One region of the Arthrobacter sp. 10N43 genome, then DNA from elsewhere that is predicted to be linked to it. Evidence: riboswitches for the same ligand, from Rfam matches in the RefSeq annotation. Region 1 holds a riboswitch; each other region holds the start of a gene.
What was found. A riboswitch is a leader RNA that binds a small molecule or an ion and turns the genes downstream of it on or off. The one in region 1 is predicted to bind S-adenosylmethionine.
Positions count from the first base shown of each region.

Region 1 (2,254 bases):
GCATCTGCTCGCCGGCAGTTCCGCCGTGTCCGGAGCCGTCATCGTGTCCACCTGCAGCCGCTTCGAGATTTACTGCGAGGTGGCGTCCGGGGAGCACGTAGCAGCCGCCTGTTCCGAGGCCCTGGGTACGGTCCGCCTCTGCGCGAACCTCCCCGCGGCGCGGCTTGCGTGCCTGTTCGAGCACTTCTCCGGGGCGTCGGCGGCGGAACATCTCTTCTCCGTTGCAGCCGGCCTGGATTCCGTCGTGGTGGGCGAGCGCCACGTCGCGGGCCAGGTCCGGCGCGCCCTCGCTGAAGCACAGGCTACGGGTACTGCGGGCGGGCTTCTGGTCCGGCTGTTTCAGGAGGCGTCCCGCACCGGCAGGGCTGTGGGGGCCCGGATCGCGCTCGGCAGCACCAGCAGGTCCATAGCATCCGTGGCCCTTGATTTGGCCACCGCCGGAGGAGCACAGCCGTCCCTGGCCGATGCGTCCGTGGTCCTCTTTGGCACCGGCTCCTACGCCGCGTGCGTCGCGGAGATCCTCAGGAGCAAACGATGCCCCACCATTTCCGTCTTCTCCCAATCCGGCCGGGCGGAGTCGTTTGTGGCAAGCCGGGGTGGCACGCCGCTGACGGACCGGGAGCTGCCCGCCGCCGTTGCGCGGGCAGAAATCATCATTGGCTGCAGCGGCACGGAGAAGCGCATCGGGGCAGCCCAACTGGCGGATTGGCGGGATGGCACCGTCCATCCCCTCACCGTCATCGACCTCGCTCCCAGCCATGACTTCGACCCCGGTGTGGCGGATCTGCCGGGCGTTGAACTGATCACCCTGGACTCTGTTGGATCCGCCGCTCCCCCGGCGGACGCCGAGGCGCTCCGCCTCGCCCGCGCCATGGTCCGGCAGGCGGCGCACCGCTTCGAAAAACGCGAGGAACTGCGCGCAGCCGACGCCGCAATCGTGGCCCTGCGCCGGCACGTCCACCAGGTCCTCGAAGCTGAAATGGAGCGCGTCCTGCGGCAACACGGCAGCGCCGCCCAGGCTGAGGATGTGAACCTGGCGATGCGCCGAATGGTCCGCCGGCTGCTTCACCTTCCAACAGTCCGCGCGCGGGAACTGGCCGCGGACGGCCGGCAGCACGACTACGCGGCAGCAGTGGAGGCCCTGTTCGGCCTCAGTGTCCAGCCCGCCGGCGCCCGCACCTTGCCTCCCCTGACGCGTGTTGCGGCGGATCCGCGTGCTTCGTAGGCCTGGTCCGTAATAATCCGCTTCACAATCGCCGGCGCCTTTTCCCCGGCTGCGCTGATGTCCTACGCTCGATGCAGGTCACGAGTGCCAGCGCTAAACCCCGGTTTGCTGGCCGGCAACCCTCCTTTCGCGGTGGGGTGCCCCGGGTGACGACCTGGCCGGTCCGGAACGGACCCGGCAAGCGCGGATTCCCACCATGTGGGGTCCTGGTCGAGTGAGGTCCCATGACAACTGCCATTTTCCCCGCAGCCCCCGAATTCCACGCCGGCTCCGACGCAGCGCGCCCTGACGGACGCCGCGCCGTCGCGGCCCGGCCGCTGGCCGCCGTCACCGGGGCCGAAATCCAGGCCCCGCTGATCACAGGCGGCCACGCCCGCTACGCCAACCTCGACTACGGCGCCTCCGCACCGGCCCTGTCCGTCGTCTCGGCCTACCTGAACGAAATCCTGCCGTACTACGCGAGTGTGCACCGCGGCGCCGGCTATGCATCGCAGATCAGCACCTCCGTCTACGAGAACGCCCGGGACATTGTGCGGGACTTCGTCGGCGGCCGTGCGGACGATTCCGTGATCTTCACCCGCAACACCACCGATTCACTGAACCTGCTGGCCGGCTGCCTGCCGCTGCGCGACGGCCGCCCCGCCGGTGAGGTCCTCTATCTCGACATCGAGCACCACGCCAACCTCCTGCCCTGGCAGAACGTCCCGCACCGCAGCGTCGTGGCCGCTCCCACCCTCGCAGCCACGGTGGACCGCCTCCGGGACGAACTCGCCCGCGGCGGCGTCAGCCTGCTCGCCGTCACCGGCGCCTCGAATGTCACCGGGGAGATCCTGCCGATCCGGGCCCTCGCCGCACTGGCGCACGAGTACGGCGCCAGGATCGTCGTCGACGCCGCGCAGCTGGCCCCGCACCGGCGGATTGACATCGCCGCGGACGACGTCGACTACCTCGCCTTCTCGGGGCACAAGCTGTACGCCCCGTTCGGCTCCGGCGTGCTGGTGGGACGGACCGACTGGCTCGACGCCGGCA
Region 1 covers NZ_JBFTIA010000004.1:553,382-555,635, reverse strand. Annotated here, with positions in the region: gene AC1DDO_RS10775 (glutamyl-tRNA reductase) at 1-1,225, shown strand, start outside; SAM riboswitch class IV at 1,302-1,415, shown strand; gene AC1DDO_RS10770 (aminotransferase class V-fold PLP-dependent enzyme) at 1,450-2,254, shown strand, end outside.

Region 2 (2,254 bases), on a different contig from region 1:
GGAACTCGGCGGTGGCGGGGGCAAGCGCCTCCGGCAGGCTTCCGCGCCCCCGGCACACATCGTGGCTCATGAGCGCCTCGGTAATGGCGATGTAGCTGTTGGCGTCAAAGCGCCGGACCAGCTTGCTGCCCTGGTGGTCCAGGTAGCTTTCAACCTGGTAGCGCCCGCGTCCGGCCAGCGATCCGGCTTCCAGCGGCGCCTCGGACGCCTGCGGGTTCCGGCCAAACCTGCCGTCCAGTTCGGCCGCGGAGCGGTAGGTGATGTGGGCGATGCGGCGGGCGAGGGCCAGCCCAGCTTCGGGTTCCGGGCCACCGTAGTAGTTCCCCCCGTTGAAATGGGGGTCCTGCCGGATGGCCAGGGTCTGGGCCTGCGCAAAGGCAATCTGTTCGGCGGTGCTGCTGGGGCCGACGGAAATCACGGCGCAGCGGCGGACCCGGTCCGGGTAGGTGACGGCCCATTCAAGGGCGCGGGCGCCGCCAAGCGAGCCGCCCACCACGGCGTACCAGCTCCCGATGCCCAGGGCGTCGGCCAGCCGGGCCTCGGCGGCGGTGGTGTCCCGCAGCGTGACCAGCGGAAACCGCGATCCCCACGGGCGGCCGTCCGGCGCCGGGGTGGAGGGGCCGGTGGAACCGTAACAGCCGCCCAGGATGTTGATCGAAACGACGAAGTACTTCTCCGTGTCCACGGGAGCCCCGGGTCCGGCGAGCTGCTCCCACCAGCCGGGCTCCTCGCTGGCGCCGCGGGTCACGTGGGTGTCCCCGGTCAGGGCATGTTCAATGAGGACGGCGTTGGAGGCGTCCGCGTTCAGGGTCCCCCACGTCTCGAAGCCGAGGACCACATCCGGCAGCAGGATCCCGGATTCAAGCTGCAGGTCACCGATCCTGACGTACTGGACAGTACCGTCCTGAACCGTGCCATCCGGCACAGGGGAAGCAGCGTGGACCGGAGTGCTTTCCGGGGTGCTTTCCGGCCTGCTTTCCCGGGTGCTTTCCCGGGCCGCTGCGGCGGCAACAGGGTTCGGGGATGGCTTCGTTACGGTTTCACCACTGCGGGTGACGGCAATCGTCATAATGAGGACCTATCTTCGCGCTTGCCTGCCGTCAGCTGACCGGCAGGCCAGGTCTTCACCCGGGGCACCCCGCCGCAAATGGAGGGTTGCCGGCCAGCAAGCCGGGGCTGTCACTGGCACTCATGACCTGGTACGAGTGTACGAAACGGCGTGCGGAAATGACGAAGATTGTGACTCCCGTGTGACAGCCCGGCGGTTCCCACGTCGATCCAGCCCCATGTCGATCCAGGCCCACGTCGATCCAGTCCGGCGAGTTCGCCGGAAGCCTGCCCAGTCGCCGGAAGGTTACGGCGACTGCGACGGGTTCCGGCGAACTCGGGGCCGGCGGCTACCAAAGCGCCGGGTCAGGCGCCCTTGGCAGCGCGGAATCCGGCGTCGAGGTCCGCGAGGATGTCATCGATGTGTTCCAGGCCCACCGAGAGCCGCACCAGCCCGGGATTGACCCCGGCGATCTCCTGCTGCTCGGGCGAGAGCTGGCTGTGCGTGGTGGACGCCGGGTGGATCACCAGGGAGCGGACATCGCCGATGTTCGCGACATGCGAGTGCAGTTCGAGGGCATCGACGAACCGCTTGCCGGCCTCCGCTCCCCCGGCGAGGTTGAAGGCGACGACGGCGCCGGTCCCCTTGGGCCCGTATTTGCGGCCACGCTCGTACCAGGGGCTGGACGGCAGCCCCGCGTAGGCGACCGATTCGACGTCGTCCCTGGCCTCCAGCCACTGCGCCACCTTGGTGGCGTTGGCAACGTGGCGTTCGACGCGCAGGCTCAGCGTTTCGATGCCCTGGGCGATGAGGAAGGCGTTGAAAGGGGACACGGCAGAGCCGAGGTCGCGCAGGAGCTGCACGCGGGCCTTGAGGATGTAGGAGAGGTTGGCGCCCAGTGCGCCGTCCGCACCGAGGTCCCGGGCGTAGACCAGGCCGTTGTAGGTGGGGTCGGGGGTGTTGAAGCCCGGGAACCGGGCGGGGTCCTTGCCGAAGTCGAACTTGCCGGAATCCACGATCACCCCGGCGATCGCGGCGCCGTGGCCGCCCAGGTACTTGGTGGCGGAGTGGACCACGATGTCCGCGCCCCACTCGATCGGACGGATGAGGTACGGGGTGGAGAGTGTGTTGTCGACGATCAGGGGCACGCCGGCCTCGTGGGCCACCCCGGACACGCCTTCGATGTCCAGCACGTCCTGGCGCGGG
Region 2 covers NZ_JBFTIA010000005.1:190,665-192,918, forward strand. Annotated here, with positions in the region: gene metX (homoserine O-acetyltransferase MetX) at 1-1,069, opposite strand, end outside; SAM riboswitch class IV at 1,082-1,197, opposite strand; gene AC1DDO_RS12600 (bifunctional o-acetylhomoserine/o-acetylserine sulfhydrylase) at 1,414-2,254, opposite strand, start outside.
Region 2: linked by a shared signal. The riboswitch ahead of metX (homoserine O-acetyltransferase MetX) and the one ahead of AC1DDO_RS10770 (aminotransferase class V-fold PLP-dependent enzyme) in region 1 are both predicted to bind S-adenosylmethionine.

Region 3 (2,254 bases), on a different contig from region 1:
AACCACGGCCACCGGCGCCATCGCGTTGCGCGCCGGAGTGCCGAACACCAGGCACACGTAGTCGGCGCCCGGGATGAACTCCTGGACAATTTGCCCGGCCGGCATGTTCCGCCAGCTCACGGTGGCGGTTCCGGCCAGCACGTGGACACCGCGGGAGCCTTTGAAGACCCTCGGCTTGATGACCACGGGGCCGCTGAGGCCGGCGAGCGATGCCGGCGCGGCGGCGAGGTCGCCCGGGACCCCGAACCGGGGCACCGGAATGCCGGCTGCCTGCAGTGCCCAGGTGGTGAACAGCTGATCATTGGCCAGGGCCACCGCCGCAGGGTCGCCCACGATGATCCGCACGTCCTGCGCGAATCCGCCACGGGCCGCGGCGAGGACCGGAAGCTCCACGGTGAGCGTCGGAATGATGAGGTTGATGGCTTCCCGGTCAACCAGCCGGCGCAGGTCCAGGATCATGTCCGGGTCCGTCGCCGGGAGGAGCCTCACCGCCGCGGTGGCGGGAACGTCCCCGTCCTGGCGGGTGTCGGCACGGGCGTCGGAGCCCAGATACGGGAGGCCGCGGGCTTCGAGCTGGGCCGCGACGGTCCGGCCGGCAGCGCTTGCTATCCCGGTAACCAGTATTCGCGGGCCCACGATCGCTCCATTCCGGCGTCCCCGGCAGGGCCGCGGCTGCGGCTCCGGCGGTTCCAGCCACCGATTTGCTGACAACTAATGAGTGGAAAGACGTTTCGATTGGGGGACGGCTTGATTCACGGACTGGGCGAATCAGCTGCTCCGGCCGACGCGTCAGACCTGTCCTCCTAGTAGACGGCGAATGGTCCCGGCCAGCACGAGTGGGCAGTACCCGAAACTGGAGCCCGCTACTACTTGTCCGGGTGGTCCGGGTGCCCCATCTGATCCACCAGCCTGAGCCGGCCGCCGTGGGCAGGGTCCGGTTACGGAACATGACGACGGCGGCGGTGCGGGCCGGCGTCGCAGGTGTTACGTTTTTGGGGAGTAATGAGAACCGGCGCCAAGCCCTGACTGGCCGGTCGGCAACCCTCCCTTTCGCGGCGGGGTGCCTCAGGTGAATACTCGGCATATCGACCATTCGAGCTGCAAGCGTGAAGAGGAGATCCGTCGTGCCCGACACGTCCACCCCTGCCATACCCAGTACTACCGCTGCCCCCAATGCAGCCCCCAGCGCCCCCAACGCCGGCGAGGAAAAGCTCGCCTACCGCCTCTTCACGGGGGCCGATGACCGCGCCTTCTGCGAGCGGGTGTCGGCAGCCCTGGCCGAGGGCTATGTCCTGCACGGAAGCCCGGCCGCCAGCTTCAACGGCAGCACCGTGATCGTGGCGCAGGCGGTGGTCCTGCCGGCCGCGATTGCGAGCGCGGACGCCGCCGTGGCCAATGCAGTCGATGAGCTCGACGCCGACGAGTTTGGCGCCGATGAAGCATTCGAGGGCCACGCGTGAGCTACGCCGGAGACCTCAGCCCGCAGGAGGCGTGGGCCAAGCTGGAGGCCGGAGCCATTCTGGTGGATGTCCGGACCGAGGGCGAATGGGCCCACATCGGCATCCCGGACACTGCGTCCGCAGGCGAAAAGCCGAACGATCCGCTCTTCATCCAGTGGAACGTCGCCGGAGGCGCCCCGAACCCGCTCTTCGTGGAGCAGCTAAGGCGGCAGGCACCGGAGGACACCGGCGTCGAACTGGTGTTCCTGTGCCGCTCCGGCGCCCGGTCGATCGCCGCCGCGACGGCCGCGACGGCCGCCGGCTACACCGCGTACAACGTTCTTGAGGGCTTCGAAGGCGAGACCGACCGCTTTGGCGAACGCACCGTCAACGGCTGGAAGAACCGCGGCCTGCCCACCAACCTTGGAAAGATTTAAGTGACTTTCAACCCCGACGCCGCCAGCTGGGCCGCCGACACGCAGGCTGTCCGCGGCGGCCTTGACCGCACCGGATTCCAGGAAACCACCGAGCCGATCTTCCTCAACTCGGGGTTCGTCTACGAGTCCGCCGCCGCCGCCGAGCGCGCCTTCACCGGCGAGGACGAGCGCTTCGTCTACTCCCGCTACGGCAACCCGTCCGTCGCCACCTTCCAGGAGCGGCTCCGGCTGCTCGAGGGAACGGAGGCATGTTTTGCGACGGCGTCCGGCATGTCCGCCGTGTTCACCGCACTCGGTGCGCTGTTGGCGGCCGGCGACCGCGTGGTCGCCGCCCGCTCGCTGTTCGGCTCGTGCTTTGTGATCCTCAACGAGATCCTG
Region 3 covers NZ_JBFTIA010000013.1:81,940-84,193, reverse strand. Annotated here, with positions in the region: gene AC1DDO_RS19220 (ATP-grasp domain-containing protein) at 1-636, opposite strand, end outside; SAM riboswitch class IV at 999-1,113, shown strand; gene AC1DDO_RS19215 (DUF1737 domain-containing protein) at 1,149-1,460, shown strand; gene AC1DDO_RS19210 (rhodanese-like domain-containing protein) at 1,457-1,876, shown strand; gene AC1DDO_RS19205 (O-succinylhomoserine sulfhydrylase) at 1,877-2,254, shown strand, end outside.
Region 3: linked by a shared signal. The riboswitch ahead of AC1DDO_RS19215 (DUF1737 domain-containing protein) and the one ahead of AC1DDO_RS10770 (aminotransferase class V-fold PLP-dependent enzyme) in region 1 are both predicted to bind S-adenosylmethionine.